One region of the Psychrobacillus sp. FSL W7-1457 genome, then DNA from elsewhere that is predicted to be linked to it. Evidence: riboswitches for the same ligand, from Rfam matches in the RefSeq annotation. Region 1 holds a riboswitch; each other region holds the start of a gene.
What was found. A riboswitch is a leader RNA that binds a small molecule or an ion and turns the genes downstream of it on or off. The one in region 1 is predicted to bind S-adenosylmethionine.
Positions count from the first base shown of each region.

Region 2: another riboswitch for S-adenosylmethionine. It lies ahead of metK (methionine adenosyltransferase); the one in region 1 lies ahead of metA (homoserine O-succinyltransferase).
Region 3: another riboswitch for S-adenosylmethionine. It lies ahead of NSQ95_RS13585 (methionine ABC transporter ATP-binding protein); the one in region 1 lies ahead of metA (homoserine O-succinyltransferase).

Region 1 is NZ_CP151993.1:1,873,175-1,879,456, forward strand. It holds gene NSQ95_RS08970 (LCP family protein) at 1-422, shown strand, start outside; gene NSQ95_RS08975 (AI-2E family transporter) at 490-1,686, shown strand; gene NSQ95_RS08980 (sporulation protein) at 1,692-2,087, shown strand; gene NSQ95_RS08985 (hypothetical protein) at 2,212-2,439, shown strand; gene NSQ95_RS08990 (RAxF-45 family protein) at 2,515-2,646, shown strand; gene abc-f (ABC-F type ribosomal protection protein) at 2,755-4,623, shown strand; SAM riboswitch class I at 4,708-4,811, shown strand; gene metA (homoserine O-succinyltransferase) at 4,957-5,865, shown strand.
Region 2 is NZ_CP151993.1:2,678,783-2,685,064, reverse strand. It holds gene NSQ95_RS13045 (prolyl oligopeptidase family serine peptidase) at 1-183, shown strand, start outside; gene NSQ95_RS13040 (hypothetical protein) at 184-633, shown strand; gene NSQ95_RS13035 (hypothetical protein) at 719-1,027, opposite strand; gene NSQ95_RS13030 (hypothetical protein) at 1,299-1,775, opposite strand; gene pckA (phosphoenolpyruvate carboxykinase (ATP)) at 2,668-4,254, opposite strand; SAM riboswitch class I at 4,472-4,589, shown strand; gene metK (methionine adenosyltransferase) at 4,780-5,976, shown strand; gene NSQ95_RS13015 (gamma carbonic anhydrase family protein) at 6,189-6,282, opposite strand, start outside.
Region 3 is NZ_CP151993.1:2,765,552-2,771,833, forward strand. It holds gene NSQ95_RS13570 (nuclease-related domain-containing protein) at 212-1,165, opposite strand; gene NSQ95_RS13575 (MetQ/NlpA family ABC transporter substrate-binding protein) at 1,900-2,703, opposite strand; gene NSQ95_RS13580 (methionine ABC transporter permease) at 2,717-3,385, opposite strand; gene NSQ95_RS13585 (methionine ABC transporter ATP-binding protein) at 3,378-4,403, opposite strand; SAM riboswitch class I at 4,495-4,599, opposite strand; gene NSQ95_RS13590 (thioredoxin family protein) at 4,639-4,959, opposite strand; gene NSQ95_RS13595 (toprim domain-containing protein) at 4,970-5,320, opposite strand; gene gcvH (glycine cleavage system protein GcvH) at 5,397-5,777, opposite strand; gene NSQ95_RS13605 (arsenate reductase family protein) at 5,851-6,213, opposite strand.

The sequences.
Region 1 (6,282 bases):
TAGAGAAGGATATGTCTGAGAAAATTGGAGTTTCACTTACAAAAGGTGAACAACAGCTCAATGGACAGGAAATACTTGGTTATGCACGATTCCGAGCCGACGGAGAAGGTGATTTTGGAAGGGTTGCCCGCCAACAAAAAGTAATGGAAGCATTAAAGGATGAGGTAATTTCCATACAAAATGTTTCTAATATCCCGAAATTTATAGGAGCAGCCGAAGGGTATATCCAAACCGACTATTCACGTAAAGATAAAGTTATTCGAGTCTTGGATGCTATCGTTAGTGGAAAGCTAGAAATGGATAAACTGACTATTCCTGTAGAAGGAAGCTATTATGATAAGAACTATAGTCACGCAGGAGCAGTTCTCGTAATTGACGAAGATAAAAATAGAAAAGCAATAGAAGATTTTTTAGGTGAATAGGACTTTTAAATTTGCGATAAAATTTATTCATTCGTAAAATTAAGTTAGGAAAGGATGTTATGTAAAATTGGAACCTGAAAAACCTTCTTTTTTCTCAACTAGATACATAAAATTTTTAGGTGGTCGTAATACTATATTTACGCTTATACTGCTTTTAATGATTGGCTTAATCATCATGATTTACGATGAAATTTCCTTCATATTTGTCCCATTAACAGTTTTTTTAGGGAATGTCATCCTACCAATCATATTAGCAGTCATCATCTATTATTTACTTAGACCAATATTGCGTATGCTAGAAAAAATTAAAGTTAAACGAGTGATTGGTATACTCCTCATCTTTTTAGCTTTGGTTGGTATTATTACCTTATTAGTTTTCTTAGTGTTTCCATTCTTAAAAGCTCAATTTTTTAAATTGGCAGAAGAGCTTCCAGGTTATTTTATAGAAGTCTTAACCCGCTTAGATTCATTCTTGAGAACGAACTCTCTTATAAGCACGTACTATTTGCAAATAGAAACCGATGTTGCTAATCTTCTGTATGATTTACCGAAGGAGCTAGGTGCCTTTTTTCAGGAAACCTTTACAGGAATTGCAACAGGAATTTCATCTGTTATCGGTATATTAACTAGCTTTATACTGGCAATCGTTACTGTTCCTTTTATCTTATTCTATCTTTTAAAGGATGGGGAAAAGCTTCCTGCTTATGTACTGAAAATTTTCCCGCCTCGCATGAGAGATGACATAAAGTCGGTATTTACTAGCATCGATAAGCAGATCAGCTCGTATATTCAGGGTCAAATTCTTGTCTCTATGTGTATAGGTATTATGATTTTTATTGGTTTTACCATCATTGGAATGGATTATGCATTATTGTTGGGTGTTATAGCAATGGTTACGAGCGTCGTACCATACTTAGGTCCAGTTATAGCAATAACTCCAGCTGCAATTATTGCCTTAGTTACCTCTCCTTTCATGCTTATCAAACTTGCAGTAGTCTGGACAATTGTTCAGTTAATTGAAGGGAAGTTTATATCGCCACAAATTATGGGTAAATCATTACATGTGCACCCGATTACAATAATTTTTGTATTGATAACTTCTGGTGCGATGTTTGGAGTTCCCGGAGTAATTTTGGGTATACCTGGCTATGCTATTTTAAAAGTTATCGTTTCCCATTTTTACACAATGTTTAAAAAGAGGTACAATAAATTTGAACCAGTTGTTGAAAAACACTATGAGTACACAAATAACAAGGTGGAATGAGAATAATGGCCAAAAAATTCAACTCCAGTATTGAAGTGAAATCCATTAAGATTGATACTGTGGTGGATCATCCTTATATTGAACATGGGATCAATCTTTCAGGTACGATTTATATTGATGGAGTTCACGACTATGAGCAAATCGAGAATATTAAGTTAGAAGTCTTTAAAGTGATTAATGGAGAAGCTCCCAAAGTTGTTTCCAAGCATTCTATTGAATTGGTAGGCACAGTAGCTTCAAAGGATATGCAAATGATTCCTTTTGAAATCATGCCAGATGAAAGATGGCTTCCAGATGGTGCAGAGGAAATGACAACGCTTATATTACGAACAACTGTATTATTTGAAAATGGCTCAGAATATAATGACGAAGATGAAATACACTTTGACATTGAAGAATAATTAGCAAAAAACCAGCATTTTTATGCTGGTTTTTTTGTGGATAAAATAAGTTCTTTAGTCCATTCTATATGAAAAGGATATGTAGCTGTTTATTTTTTAGCTGCAGTATCAAAAGGAGTATTTCATGAAAAAAATTATAGTTATATTTATTCTTACTGTGTTAACTTTAACTGCCTGTGGAGAAAATCGTACATCAAACGAAGTTCCACCACCTGAAATCATTGAAAATAATAGACAAAGTATTGGGCCTGAATCAGGAAATGCAGAAGTCAATAAAGAGAATGATGAAGGAATGCCAAATACGAATGAATTGAATGATCCTGGCTTAGAGGGATTAGAAGGTTACGAATAAATAAAAATTCACATTGTACGAAATAATGGAATATGTTAAAATAATCTTACATTAATGAACGGAGGTGAAGGAAGAATGAAAAACACTGTGAATGCACATGGATTTATATTGGAATTTTTATCCACATCATGTGCGATTACTCATGGATTTGCTACTAACGGGACCAGTCTGTCCTTTTTTAGACAATTACATGAAATTCACAGCTGATAAGCCATTCTTTCTGAACCACATTAGAAGACTGCTCGCTTATTCGAGCAGTCTTTTTGTATGCAGAAAAATGCTTCCAGCAATAATTTGGAGAGGAAGCGAAACATAATGATATGCAAAATACAGGAAATAAGTAAAATGCTTGGTGGGAATCTTATATTTGATGATCTGTCATTAGATATTAAAGTGGGGGACAAATTAGGAATAGTTGGACGAAATGGGAGTGGGAAAACAACGCTATTTAAGCTAATAGCAGGTATTGAAAAACCTGATCATGGAATAATCACTTTTAAAAAGGGGGCGAAAATAGGTTATTTAGCCCAAATTCCTACTTTTTCAGAAAGCGTTAAAGGAAAAGACCTGTTATATGATGCTTTCGAGGATACTATGCTACTACAGAAAAAGATGAGTATACTTGAAAACGAACTAGCAGTGGTAAATGCTGAGGCGATGGAAATACTTCTAAAGCAGTATGGAGACATACAGGAAAAATTCACGTTACAGGGCGGATATACGATTGATTCGGAAATTGATAAAGTAGTTGAAGGGCTAGAGCTAGGTGATTTTGTAGAACAGCCATTTTCAAGTTTAAGTGGTGGAGAGCAAACGAAAATAATGCTTGGACAGCTACTATTAACCAAACCAGACCTTTTACTGTTGGATGAGCCGACTAATCATTTGGATTTGTTTGCAATAGAGTGGTTAGAGGAGTATTTAGTTAGTTATACAGGTACAGTGGTTATTATTTCACATGACCGATATTTTTTAGATAAGGTAGTTACAAAAGTTGCAGATCTTGAGGATGGTATGCTTACGAAATATCATGGTAATTATTCTTCTTTTCTAATCGAAAAGGAAGAAAAACTTACTCGTGAATTTCAACAGTATGAGGAGCAACAAAAAAAGATAAAGAAAATGAGAGAAGCGATAAAAAGATTAAGGATATGGGCTAACCAAGCAGTTCCTCCAAATGCAAGTTTACACCGTCAAGCGAGGAATATGGAACGGGCATTAGAGCGGATGGAAAAGGTTCGTAAACCTCTAATAGACCCTAAGAAAATGAGTCTATCTTTTGATGCGGCACCCCGAAGCGGAAAAGAAGTTGTCATAATGGAAGAGGCTTTCAAAAGCTTTGGTGAAAAAATGTTATTAAACAGTGCAGAACTTCATGTACATTGGAAGGACCGTCTTGCAATCGTTGGTAGGAATGGAACCGGTAAAACTACCATTTTGAATATTCTCAGGGGAGTAGAGTTAATAGACTCGGGTGAAGCTCGATTTGGTAGTAATGTGCGCCAAGGATATCTTTCTCAACATTTCGAAATAACAGATCCCAAAGCTCGCTTAATAGATATTTTTAGAGCTGAAGTAAATGTGGCAGAAGGAGAGGCTCGACACATTTTAGCGAAGTTTATGTTCTACGGGGCGGATGTTTTTAAAAGAATTGCTGATTTAAGCGGAGGAGAAAGAATGCGACTCCGTCTTGCTCAGCTAATGCATCAAGATATAAATTGTCTCATATTAGATGAGCCAACGAATCATCTTGATATTGATTCACGAGAGGTATTAGAGGAAGCGCTAGATGATTTTACAGGGACTATTATTGCTGTATCTCACGATAGATATTTTCTAAATAAACTATTTCCAAGGACTGCTTGGCTAGAGCATGGCGTGCTTACCACATTTGAAGGCCCTTACGAATGGGCAAGGGAAAAATGGAATGAGTTTTGCTCGAAAGAAAATATTAGGAAAGAAATAATCGATCAGCCATTAAAAGAAACAACACCTGCCAAACAACAAAAGGAAATTCCTTTGGAAAAGCGAATAAGTGAGCTCGAAAATGTTATAGGTGAGCTAACAAAACAAATTAGCATAGAGAATGACTGGGAAAATTATGAGGCATTAAGCTTGGAAAAACTTCGGGTAGAGGAGCAATTGGAGCAATTATTAGAAAAATGGCTAGATTTAGCAGAATGACCCGAATACTTTGTAAAATGGGTTGATATAAGTAATAGAGCATGCTAATATAACTTATTAACGAATAATTTAAACAATTTAATATTCTTATCAAGAGAAGTGGAGGGATTAGGCCCTGTGATACTTCGGCAACCTCTGTTGTACAGAAAGGTGCTAATTCCTAACAAGACGATCTTGGAAGATAAGAGCTAGTTAGCAAATTCCTGCCTCTCTTTTCTTACATGGAAAGAGAGGTATTTATTTTAACAAATGCCTTGCTCCTGTTCGCTTTCCTACTTAGTTTGAGGCGAAATCACAGGTGCTCTTGCGCATTTCATTGGGAGGGGAAAGTCATTGCCTATCAATATTCCGAAACAATTACCTGCAGCTAAGCTGTTAAAAGAAGAAAAAATTTTTCTCATGGATCAAGAGCGTGCTTACAAGCAGGACATCCGTCCACTTAACATTATTATTTTTAATCTAATGCCTGAGAAGGAAAAAACGGAGCTTCAGCTATTAAGACTTCTGGGGAATACCCCTATACAAGTGAATATAACCTTTATGAATACAGCGACGCATGAATCCAAGAATGCCAGCAAAACCCATTTGGATACTTTCTACACGACATTTGATCAAATAAGAGAAAAAAAGTTTGATGGGATGATTATAACTGGTGCTCCAGTAGAACAGTTGCCATTTGAGGAGGTCGATTACTGGAATGAAATGAAGGAAATAATGGAATGGTCTAAATCCAATGTCACCTCCACCTTACATATTTGTTGGGGCGCGCAGGCTGCACTGTATTATCATTTTGGTATAGATAAATTCACACTTTCTCGTAAATGCTCGGGAGTGTATCGGCATATATTAACTGACCAAGTGGAGAATTTAATAAGAGGATTTAATGAAGAGTTTAATGCTCCCGTATCTCGTTACACTTCTGTATCTGAAGAAGAAATAGAAAAGCATGAGCGACTAACTATTTTATCCACTTCGGAGGAAGCAGGTGTGTTTCTTGTAAAATCGAACGACAATAAAATGGTGATGGTCACTGGTCATTTAGAGTATGATGCGCACACATTAGCAGAGGAATATCATAGAGACATAACTAAAGGAATAGATATTGAGATGCCCAAATACTATTTCCCAAATAATAATCCCTCTAATAAGCCATTAAATACATGGAGGGCACATACACATTTATTATTTTCTAATTGGTTGAATTACTATGTTTATCAGGCTACTCCTTATAAATGGGAGTAAATAGAAAAATTATATACGAGTCAATTTCATAAAAAGCATTTTAAAGATTAAAAGTGAACATTATAAATATTGATTGCAGCGGAGGGCGGAGACGTAAGTAGGGATGAGTGAGACAGATAAAGACGTTACAACCACGCGCGAAAGCGATGGGTGATGGCTTATCGCTCACTCCACGGAAAGCGTCCGCGATATGAGCGAAAATCAATTCTACTTTATTATTAAAAATCAGATAAATTTCATTGTTCTCTTTTAATTGTTCGTGTTTTTCTATACAAACAGGAATTTTGAAATTGACACATATAAACTCCTGTTTTAATATTCAGGAGTTTTTTATTGATTTTAGTTTTATTTATTCAAATATTAGGGAAGACAAAATGGAAGAGACATTGTATTTTGCTGATACACATATCTATAAAA
Region 2 (6,282 bases), 810 kb from region 1:
AGAGAAGATGTGAATGTTTCAATTGAGCATGCAAAAGTGTTAGAACAGGCTTTAATAGGGTATAACAAAATTGTAGAGACATGGTATTATCCAGACTTCACACATTACTTTCCTTCTAAAGTAAATCGACAAGTAGTGAAGGACGTGTGTATATGGATGAAAAAACATGGAGGAGGCAAATAAGTGGGTCAGTTAGTTGTTAAAGTAGAGTCAATGAGTTTAGAGGAAAAGTCGGTGTTCCCAATAGATTTAAGCTTTTGGGAGGACTTATGGGATCAGTATACGAATGAGTATTCGGAAGTAGTGATACATTGCTGGGCTGAGGAAGAGGAAGTAGTCAATGAGCTTTCTGAAAAAAGCTTTGAGGCACTGAATGAAGGGTTAATGAAGATTTTTACCGTAAATTTAACCGATGAGAACAGATTGTTTTTCCGAAACTATTCTCAAGACCCAATAGGGGGACTGAAATGGTTCACCATGTTTTTCAACACAAATGGAGAAGAACAATTAGAAATTGGGCAATATGGAGCTGAAATCATTTTTTCAAACGTAGATGAAGAAAAGGCTGAAGAGATAAAAGCAATATTCCCAATTTCAACTGAAATGGAATATCATGACGACTTTGAGGATTAGTATTCCTTTATATATGGGAGAGGTAATGGACTTAGTCTGTTACCTCTTATTATTTTGTCAGTTTATTACAGATTCGTGGGATCGTTTAATTTTCATTGAATAACGAATGTAATTGCTGCAAAACTTGCTCATTCTCATTGTAATAAAAATCATTTATTTGTGTAGTAGAAAAGGAAAGTGTTAAAATTTCCTTTTCAAAAAGGCTTACATTATACAGATAACCAACATGCCCCTCTTGGTTTGTAGAAGGCTCAAATACGATGTTTTTTATACTATCAAGCCAAGAGTTTATAATTGATTGATCTGTAATTTCTTTAAGTTCTCCATTACCGTGTCTAATCTCTATTTTGGATACTTCTGATAAGTCTCCTGAGTAAATTCCCTCAAAAGTCATAGGTTCAAGCTAGAAACAGCCTGTGATGACTAATATCAGCACCATTGCGAATATTCGTAAGCAGAGTTTTTTCAATCGAATTCCCCCTTATTTCACTAAAGTTTTATCTCTTAACAACCTCTGTTCCTGCATACAAAGACTGTTTTTTCTTAGTAAAAATGGCGGTCAAAACTTAAAACGGAGTAGAAAGGTAGCATTCATACTCATTAGCATAACCTCTTTCATGTGGAGTTGTACGTATGATAAAGACGATTGACATTCACATTTTAATTTAAATAGTAAGGATTAAATAGAAGTATTTAATGTCGTGTAATAAACTATTTAAATCAAATGACGCTTTAAATGCAATATATACAGCAATGCCTACAAAAATAGTTATCACTGCACTGGCATCTTTAAGCATCTTTCTATTTTTTTTATAAAGGAGAAATGTTGTTATAGTAACAATTAGTAAGTATGATACCGATATAATAAGTTTTGATAATACCAATTTACTGTCAATTACAGCATTCCTAAATTTTAATAAATCTTCTTTATTGTAAGTACTCTCTTCGATAATCGTTATATCTTCTTTGTATCCTATCTTCCATAAATAATTATTCTGCTCTTTTATTACAGTGTATTCATAACCCAAAACTTTTCCCTCACTAATAACCCCCAAATATTTCAGTGTGTCTTCTTCACCTTGAGAACAAGCAGATAGACCTAAGGTGACGCAAAATAACATTAGCAACAACCATTTTTTCATTTATGATACTCCCATCTTTCGTGAAATTTTAAGAGATTAGTGTACATCCTTGCCCTTATTAAGAGGATCACTTACATTAACGAGTCTTTATGAGTAATTAATGTGTAAACATAAATAACCTTTTATTTAATTTATTGGTATATACTCTGCCTTTTGGTTTCTTCAAACTCTTTTGAAAATATTCTAGTTAAGATATAGTGCTAAGCTTTAAGATCGGAGTCCAAGCATAAGCGATGCAGGAGAGGGGATTTCCTAGGAAATAGTTAGCTGAGTATAGAGGATAATTGGCTTAAACAGCATATATTTCAACAATATCTTTATGAAAACAGTAAAAACGCTCAGAATTTAAGCGTTTTTTTCTTTAAATATTTTATCATTTTATTAAAAAAGGCTAGTACCGGTGTTTAAAAGGATATTCTTATTGGGGATTGGTAGTAAAGCTGAATATAGCGCTAAGAGACATGCTCCATACAATTAGTATAAAAGACGTTGTCATCCAAAATGTATTTTTAGTAGTAGATTCGTCGCTCTTTACTTTTTTTATGATTGTTACTAGGTTAAGACAAAAAATAATAGCTAATATCGGCATTAAAAAAGCTCCAATAATTATTAAGAGTGTCAACTTAGATTAATTTCACCTCCAAATTAATTACAATCTTAAATACATTCTAACATAATTTTCTTTTGTTTATAAAAATTTACAATAAATAACACACATCTAAACGGCACTATGTTTTTCGTTGTTTTCTTTCCAACTACAAACCCATTAGACATTTATAACATTTTTTTATCAAAAAAAGCTCCGCCAATTTTACATTCAGAGTAAAATTGACAGAGCTTTTCGTTTTTAGAAGTAGGCTTTATTGTATTAGCTTCTTAAGTTTAAAGTGTATTAAGCAGTAGGACCGCCTTTTAATGATATCTCTTCAGAGACAGTTCCAAACTTTTTGAAGTTTTCGCGGAAGGATTGAGCTAGCTCAGACGCTTTTTGATCATAAGCAGCTTTATCTTCCCATGCGTTACGAGGGATTAATACCTCAGAAGGAACTCCGTCAATGCTAGTAGGAATATCTAATCCAAATACTGCATCTTTAGTTGTTTCCACATCAGTTAATTTACCTTCGATTGCAGCACGAACCATCGTACGCGTGTAAGAAAGCTTCATGCGGCTTCCTACACCATATTCTCCACCAGTCCAGCCAGTGTTTACTAAGAATACTTGTGCTCCATGCTCATCGATTTTCTTACCAAGCATTTCAGCATACACAGTTGCATGTAATGGTAGGAACGGAGAACCGAAGCATGTTGAGAAAGCAGGCTGTGGAGAAGTAATTCCACGCTCTGTACCAGCAAGCTTAGAAGTGAATCCACTCAAGAAGTGATACATTGCTTGCTCTTTAGTAAGCTTACTGATTGGAGGTAACACTCCAAATGCATCTGCAGTTAAGAAGATGATTGTATTTGGGTGACCAGCAACAGATGGATCAACAATATTATCTATATATTGAATTGGATAAGCTGCACGAGTATTTTCAGTTAAAGAGCTATCAGTATAATCAGCAGTACGAGTAGTAGGGTCTACAACTACGTTTTCTAAAACTGTACCAAATTTGATAGCGTCAAAAATTTGTGGTTCATTTTCTCTTGTTAGGTCGATACATTTTGCGTAACAACCGCCTTCTATATTAAATACGCCATTATCTGACCAGCCATGCTCATCGTCACCAATTAGTTTTCTTCCTGAATCAGCAGATAAGGTAGTTTTTCCAGTACCTGAAAGACCAAAGAACAATGTTACATCGCCTTTTTCTCCAACGTTAGCTGAGCAATGCATTGGTAAAATATTTTGTTCAGGCAATAAATAGTTCATAATAGAGAATATAGACTTTTTCATTTCTCCTGCGTATTCCGTACCACCGATTAAAACGATGCGTTTTTCCATGGATACGATGATGAACGTTTCTGAATTAGTTCCATCAACAGCCGGATTTGCTTTGAAGTTCGGTGCACTAATTACAGTGAAGTCTGCTTTATGAGATAACAATTCTTCTTCAGAAGGACGAATGAATAACTGATGAGCAAAAAGGTTGTGCCAAGCATATTCGTTGATAACTTGAATGCTTAAACGTGAATCCTTGTCTGCTCCAGCGTATCCTTTAAAGACGAATAGTTCATTTTTTTCCTTTAAATAGTTCATAACTTTTGAATATAATGCTTCAAAGTGCGAAGATGAGATAGGTTGGTTTACAGATCCCCAATCGATTTTGTCTTTTGAGATAGGTTCATCAACAATATACTTGTCTTTTGGAGAACGTCCTGTATATTTGCCCGTCTCTGCTTTAACAGCTCCAGTGGAAGTTAGTACTGCTTCTCCTCTTGACGTAGCTTTTTCCACTAATTGTGGTACTGATAATTGCAGGCTAATGTTGTTACCAGCTAACAATTCGTTCAGTTCGCTCACAGTATCGATTGAATTCATATAGTATTACCATCCTTTATTAAAGTTTTTAGCTCTTCACGGAAACATCATAAAGAGGATTTTTCGTTGATATGTGAAATAGTATAACACATTAAACTAAATAGTCTACACTAATTAAAGCTCAAAAAATGATTTTTTTTTGTAATTGTGAATAAATAACAAATTTACCTGTTGACTTATTTTGCTAATATACGTATGATGGTGAATTGAACGGATACTCTTATTCCGAGCGTGTGGAGGGGTTCAGGCCCTATGAAACCCGGCAACCTGTAATTGTACTTAAGTTACAAAGGTGCCAAACCTGATACAAGGTGAAATTCCTTGATTGATAAGAGTGAAAGGTGTTTATGATATTAATCCCTTTCCTCATGTAACTACGTGAGTGAGAGGTTTTTTTATATTACATCGCCCTAAATCCTTGTGTGCCAAGTCCGAAACGGCTTCAAGTTTACTATAGGCTTGACATGGGAATGAGTACCGTATCAATTCCTGAGAGAAATCTCGCAGGACATAGGAGGGAATTTTTTGACACAAAGACGATTATTTACATCGGAATCGGTAACAGAAGGTCATCCAGATAAAATTTGTGACCAAATATCAGATGCTATCTTAGATGCGATTTTAACGGAAGATCCAAACGCTCGTGTAGCTTGTGAAACAACAGTTACTACAGGTTTGGTTTTAGTTGCTGGAGAAATCACAACCTCTACTTATGTAGACATTCCAAAAGTAGTGCGAGCTACTATTCAAGAAATTGGATATACGCGAGCTAAATATGGTTTTGACTCAGAAACGTCAGCAGTTCTTACAGCTATCGATGAGCAATCGGTTGATATCGCTATGGGAGTTGACCAAGCACTAGAAGCTCGAGAAGGTTCGATGTCTGATTCTGATATTGAAGCAATCGGAGCTGGGGACCAAGGTTTAATGTTTGGCTATGCTTGTAATGAAACACCAGAGCTTATGCCACTTCCAATTAGCCTAGCCCACAAACTAGCTCGCCGATTAGCTGAGGTTCGTAAAGATGAAACATTAGATTACTTACGACCAGATGGTAAAACACAAGTAACAGTAGAATATGACGAAAATAACAATCCAGTTCATATCGATACGATTGTTATTTCCACACAGCATCATCCGGAAGTAACGTTAGAACAAATTCAAAGAGATTTAAAAGAGCATGTGATTAAACCAGTAGTTCCTACTAATTTAATAACAGACGAAACAAAGTACTTTATCAACCCGACTGGTCGCTTTGTTATCGGTGGTCCACAAGGGGATGCAGGTTTGACAGGTCGTAAAATTATCGTAGATACTTACGGTGGGTATGCTCGTCATGGAGGAGGAGCTTTCTCTGGTAAGGATCCAACAAAAGTAGACCGTTCTGCAGCTTATGCAGCTCGTTATGTGGCAAAGAATATTGTTGCAGCTGGTCTTGCTGATCGTTGTGAGGTACAGCTTGCTTATGCAATCGGTGTAGCACAGCCTGTATCAATTGCTATTGATACATTTGAAACAGGTAAAGTATCCGAAGCAGATTTGGTAACTTATATCCGTGAGCTATTTGACCTTCGCCCAGCTGGCATTATTAAAATGTTAGACCTTCGTCGCCCAATCTACAAGCAAACTGCTGCTTACGGACATTTTGGACGTACAGATATTGATGCACCATGGGAAAGAACAGACAAAGCAGAGCTATTAAAGCAAAAAGCTGGTCTATAAAAGAGTCTTCTATTACAGAATGCCTCTTATAAAAACAGAAGGTATTAAGAGATTGATCTCTTAATACCTTCTGTTCTTTTTATACTTTTATACAGATGATCTGAAAACTAAGTGTATTTAAAGGAGATTAATAATTGGGTGCGTTTACTCATAATGGATTAATGGGTATAAATTATATAAAATATAAGAATGCTTTAGTTTCTTAAAAAATTTTAAATTGGTTTTACTGATTTATAATATTGTCCTTTTTCAGCATACTCATGAATAATTCGTTGGACATCTTTTTTATCTTCCTCATTTAGTTCT
Region 3 (6,282 bases), 890 kb from region 1:
GTCACACGAATCATGTTTTTCATTTCACGTAACATCTCGGCGTAAAATCAAAGCCAGTCTCCTATTTTAAATCCCACCCTCATGCGCCTGAGAGGGATTAGCTTCCAGCTGATCGTTTTCGATAATTGTAAGCTTATTTAATTGGTAATAATTTAGGTGAAATGAAAAAGGGGAGAAATGAATCATTTTAAAAAAGTTTTGTGCTCGTAAGTTAATTCTTCCTTTTATACTGTGTAGTTTTATATTTTCCTAATTTTAAGAGGTTTGCTTTCCTTAATAGCCTCTTCACCTCATAGCGACTGTCTAAGAGTAAAAATTTTCTACAAGCTTTATTTGTAAGAATGTCATCATATAGCCAAAAATAATGCTGAAGTGATTTTAGCGAAGCATATTTGTCAGCATACTGACAGCTTGTACAATACCAAATATTTTTAATTTTATTCATACCTACCTGTCCACAGCCTTCACAAGCTACGCCTGAGATTAAATCACTTACTTCTATTGAATAATGTTTCGTTAAGGGAAAGAATTCATATGGGGAATTATGTTTTAAAATCAGATTTTTTACCTGATTAAGTTTAGAAACGGGTACGGGTACTATCGTAGATTTATTTTGGAGATTTCGAAGGAACGAATAGACCTCATTCTTATAAAGAATGGTCGTATCATTGTTTGTAGTTTTAACATAGCTATTTTTAGAGGCAAAAACTATAGCTCCGAAGACTGGTATAGAAAGATTATGATGTGAAAAGAAATTAGACAATAAATAGGAATACTCATTTAACTGATTAACGGGGCAAGGGTACTTTTTAATCTCCCCATTATCTTTAGTTTGTATTAATTGTGAAGGATTCACTTTAAATTCGAGCGACCCTATAATGTTTTTTATTTCAAGAATAACTGCACCAAACGGGGTTAGTAATAGAAAATCAATTTCAAATAATTTTTCCGTACGCAGCATTACCTTATGTAATAAAAAATAATTATAAGGTAAACGCATCCTTTCTAACTCCCTATAAACCACTTCCTCTCCATAATCACCTGCCATAGTTGTCTGTATTTCTGTGGCTAGCTTGGGATAAAACGGGTGCCTCAAAGGTAGTCTATTCAATAATAATCTCATTGCTTTCAGTTGTTCCGATTCCGCATATTTTTTGATAATCAATAGTCATCACCTCAATTTTAGATTAGCAAAATTAAGTTAAGAAAGATACCATTAATTTGGTAATTAAACCTGTAAATCTTTTTATTTGTGATGAAACATTTAAGAGGGTATATGTAGCTTTTTTAAGGGTTCGATTGAGTGATCAGTTCCAACTAGTTTATGGGCGCTTTTAAACACTTTATGGGACACTTTCCACTAGTTTACGGGCGATACTCACGTTTACGGTCGCTTTTCTTTCATTTATGGGTCAGTTTCTACCGGTTTATGGGCGCTTTTAAACACTTTATGGAACAGTTTCCGCTAGTTTATGGGCGATACTCACGTTTATGGGCGCTTTTCTTTCATTTATGGGTCAGTTTCAACTGGTTTATGGGCTCTTTTAAACACTTTATGGGACACTTTCCACTAGTTAACGGGCGCTTCTCACGTTTATGGGCGCTTTTCTTTCATTTATGGGTCAGTTTCAATTGGTTTATGGGCGCTTTTAAACACTTTATGGGACATTTCCGCTAGTTTATGGGCGATACTCACGTTTACGGGCGCTTTTCTTTCATTTATGGGTCAGTTTCAACTGGTTTATGGGCTCTTTTAAACACTTTATGGGACACTTTCCACTAGTTAACGGGCGATCCTCACGTTACGGGCACTTCCCCCCTCCTTAACTGACACTTCTATCACCCCACAAAAAAAGCAAGCACACCAGGTGCTTGCTTCAATAACTCATCCAACAAGAATTATTTCACCGGAACTACTGCTCCGCCCCATTCTTCTAAGATGAAATCTTGAATTTCTTTGGATTGTAGTGCTTCTACTAGTGCTTTGATGCGCTCGTCTTTTTCGTCACCTGCGTTTACCGCTACTAGGTTTACGTATGGAGATTCTGAGTCTTCAATTGCGATTGCATCCTCTAGTGGATTTAAGCCAGCATCGATTGCGTAGTTGGAGTTGATTAGCAATGCGTCGCCTTCATTGTTTTCATATAGCTGAACCATTAAAGCAGCTTCGTAGTTTGGATCGAATTCTAGGTTTTTCGGGTTGTCTATAATGTCATCAATTTCTGCTTTTGTTTTATCTATTCCCTCAGCAAGTGTAATTAGCCCTTCTGCTTCTAGCATTGCTAGCACACGGCCATGGTCAGCAACCGAATTACTCATTAGGATCGTTGCTCCTTCAGGAAGCTCTTCAATCGAATCATACTTTTGAGAGTAAAGACCAATCGGCTCGATATGGATGCCACCAGCATTTACGAAGTCATAGTCGAAATCATTCATTTGTGATTCTAGATAAGGAGCATGTTGAAAATAATTGGCATCTAGGTCGCCATTATTTAAGTCTTTATTTGGTAGTACGTAATCTTGGTACGTTTCAATTTGAAGCTCAATGCCTTGTTCTTCTAAAATAGGTACTACCTGCTCTAAAATTTCTGCGTGCGGTACGTTAGAGGCACCAACAACTAATTTGTCGCTATCCTCATCACCACAAGCAGCAAGCGTTAATGCACTAACAGATAATAAAACCCCAGCCAATAATTTTTTCATTTTCAATCTCTCCCTATCTTTTATCAATTTTTGTAGTAATAATATCGCCAATCCATTGTAGAATAAAGACGATGATTAATATTAAAATAGTAGCAATAAGCGTTACATCTCCGCGTCCACGTTGGAATCCATCTAAAAATGCTAGATTCCCAAGTCCTCCAGCTCCAATAATTCCCGCCATTGCTGTATAACCAACTAGTGATATACAAGTTACGGTAATACCAGATACTAAGGCTGGCATCGATTCTGGCAATAAAACCTTCCAAATGATTGTAGAGGTTTTAGCACCCATCGATTTAGCTGCCTCTAAAACACCCTTGTCGATTTCTCGTAGTGCGATTAAAACCATACGGGCATAAAATGGAGCCGCTCCAATTACTAATGCAGGGATGGCCGCATTCGGACCACGCATCGATCCCGTCAACAACGTTGTAAATGGTATCAACAAAATGATTAAAATAATAAACGGAATAGAACGAAAAATATTGACTACTCCACTGGTCAACCAGTTTGCTATTTTATTTGCCCATGCTTGGTGTGGGCTTGTCAAAAATAATAATAGTCCTAAAATTAGTCCAAAGATTGCTGTTAGGACTGTAGAAATTGCGGTCATATAAAGGGTTTCTATAGTGGCTTCCCACATTTTAGGCCAATCAACATTTGGAAATAACGATTCAATCATTGTTGATCACCTCAGTTTTAACTTTTTGCGAGTGGATAAATTGTATGGCATCTTCCACCGCTTGTTCATTTCCATCAATTTGCAGGATTAGTGTCCCGAACGCCCCACTTTTCGTATGAGAGATGTTCCCCTGGACAATATTTACCTCTAAATCGAACTGTTTGATTAATCTTGAAAGAATTGGTTGCTCTGTAGTATCTCCAACAAAAACGAGCTTAACTAGCTTGCCATTTGGATAAAGCTGAACTAAATTCTGTATCGTTTGTACAGGTTGGTTTGAATCAGAAATTTGAGAGACGAAACGCTTAGTAATAGGCTGTTGTGGCTTTTGGAATACCTCAAGCACATCTCCATCTTCTACAACTTGACCATTTTCCATAACCGCTACTCGGTTACAGATCTTTTGAATAACTTGCATCTCATGTGTGATTAACACAATGGTTAATCCTAATTTTTCATTAATGCTTACGAGCAAGTCTAAAATGGAGTCGGTTGTTTCAGGGTCAAGAGCCGATGTTGCCTCATCACAAAGCAATACCTCTGGACCATTAGCCAACGCTCTTGCAATTCCTACGCGTTGCTTTTGTCCTCCAGATAATTGAGATGGGTAAGAGTCTCCTCTTCCTTCCAATCCAACAAGGCTTAATAGCTCTTCTACTCTAGCTTTTCTTTTGTCCTTTGAGACACCTGCAATTTCTAAGGGAAATGCTATATTTTCAGCGACTGTTCGCGACCAAAGTAAATTGAAATGCTGGAAGATCATACTTACTTTTTGACGAAAGCTTCGAAGCTTATCCTCATTAATAGATGTAATTTCCTGGCCATTCACTGTAATATGGCCATCTGTTGGTTTTTCTAAACCGTTTAACAAGCGGATGAGCGTACTTTTACCCGCTCCGCTGTATCCAATAATCCCGAATATTTCTCCACGCTGTATGTCCAGATTTACACTGTCAACTGCAACGATTTCTCCTTGCTTCGTAATAAATCTTTTCGAAACTTCTTTTAAACTAATCAAGTAAACCTGACCACCTTTCCTAATAAAAAACCCCTTCTGCAAAAGAGCAGAAGGGGTGTATGTTATCTATTTAAAATAACGTTCATCCATTCTCTCATTTCCCAAAGCTATTGCTTTGCGTGACTTGGCACCATTTCACTTTCGTGACGGTTGCCGGGCTTCAAAGGGCACTTCCCTCCACCTCTCTTAATAAGAGCGACACTATTAAATTGTGTTTTCAACATAACGAATATTATCATAGGTTTCCATCTTCGTCAATAGCCTTTATTGTTTCCAATAAGTAAGGAACTGATTGAAAAGCATAGATTTTCTTTACCACTTTTCCTTGTTTTGTAATAAGAAGACAAGGTACGCTTTCAATTTCCTGTTCTATCGCCAAATCACCTAGAAAATTAATATTTGCTTGACCAATTGGATAGGTAACCATTTCTTTAATAACATTCATCATTTTACTTGCTACCTGACACGTTCCACACATAGGCGTATAGATGTAAAACAAGGTAAGTGTTGAATTGTTTTTAGCGCTATCCCATTGTTCTCTAGTCCATTCGTTCATACACATCATCCTAAGGTAAAAATTCTTTTTTCACCTTAATATTAACACGTTTTAATATAGATGCCAAAACCTTGACCGGAGTATTCGCAACTTCGCCATACGTAGGATTGGTATACAGGTGAATGGCCTCTGGATACTCCTTCCTAACAACCGAGCGAATTTGTTCTCCCGATTTATCTGCATCTAGAAAAGCATAAATCGGCAAGCCATCATAAGGGCTTAATAGCTCCTCCAATTTTACATCGGATATCGTTCCATTAGTACATATAATTTCTGGAGATTCATCGAGAAGGCTTAATAATTGCAGCTTATCAGACCTACCCTCAACGATAATTATTTTATCACTAAATACATGTGCCATTTAGCTTCTCTCCCAACTTATTGCCTTTCCTTTATTATATGAAAAAAACGCCGATTATTAACCGGCGTTTTCATTATTACTCTGCTATTAATTCTTCGTACTTCTCAGGAGATAATAAGCTGTCCACTTCTGATACGTCAGAAGGCTCAACCACGATCATCCATGCATTTTCATAAGGTGATTCATTAACAAATTCGGGGCTATCTTCTAGCTCAGTATTTACTTCTACTACTTTACCACTGATAGGTGCATATAGTTCTGAAACAGTTTTCACGGATTCAACACTACCAAAAGCGTCTCCTGCCTTGATATCATCGCCAACTTGTGGAAGTTCAACGAATACGATATCTCCAAGTTCAGATTGTGCAAAATGAGTAATTCCAATACGGACATTTCCGCCCTCATTTTTTACCCATTCATGTTCAGCTGAGTACTTAAAATCTTTAGGTACGCTCATAAATAAACCCCTCTCAAATAATTAATCCATTCTATTTAATATTCACATATTTTGATAGTAAATACAAGGTGCTTTAAGAGGTTTTCCACATGTCTTCAAACTGCTCTTCTTTAAAACCAAGCGTTAGCTTGTGTCCATCATATACAAGAGGTCGTTTAATCAATTTCCCATCCGAAGCAAGCAGCTCCAACTGCTCATCCTCCGACATAGTAGGAAGCTTGTCCTTCAATTGTAATTCACGATATTTTACGCCACTAGTATTGAAGAATTTTTTCAGCTCATTATCGCCTTGTGCCACCATTTCCTTTAATAGTTCCTTTGAAGGCGGTGCGTCAACGATATGATGGTTCTCAAATGGAATATTGTTATCTTTCAGCCATTTGCTTGCTTTGTTGCATGTACTACATTTTGGATATCCGTAAAATTGGATTGTCATTTATATCTCACCTTTTTCTTTTTATCATAATAATATTTTGTTACTCATGCAAGAGAGAACAGTGAAATG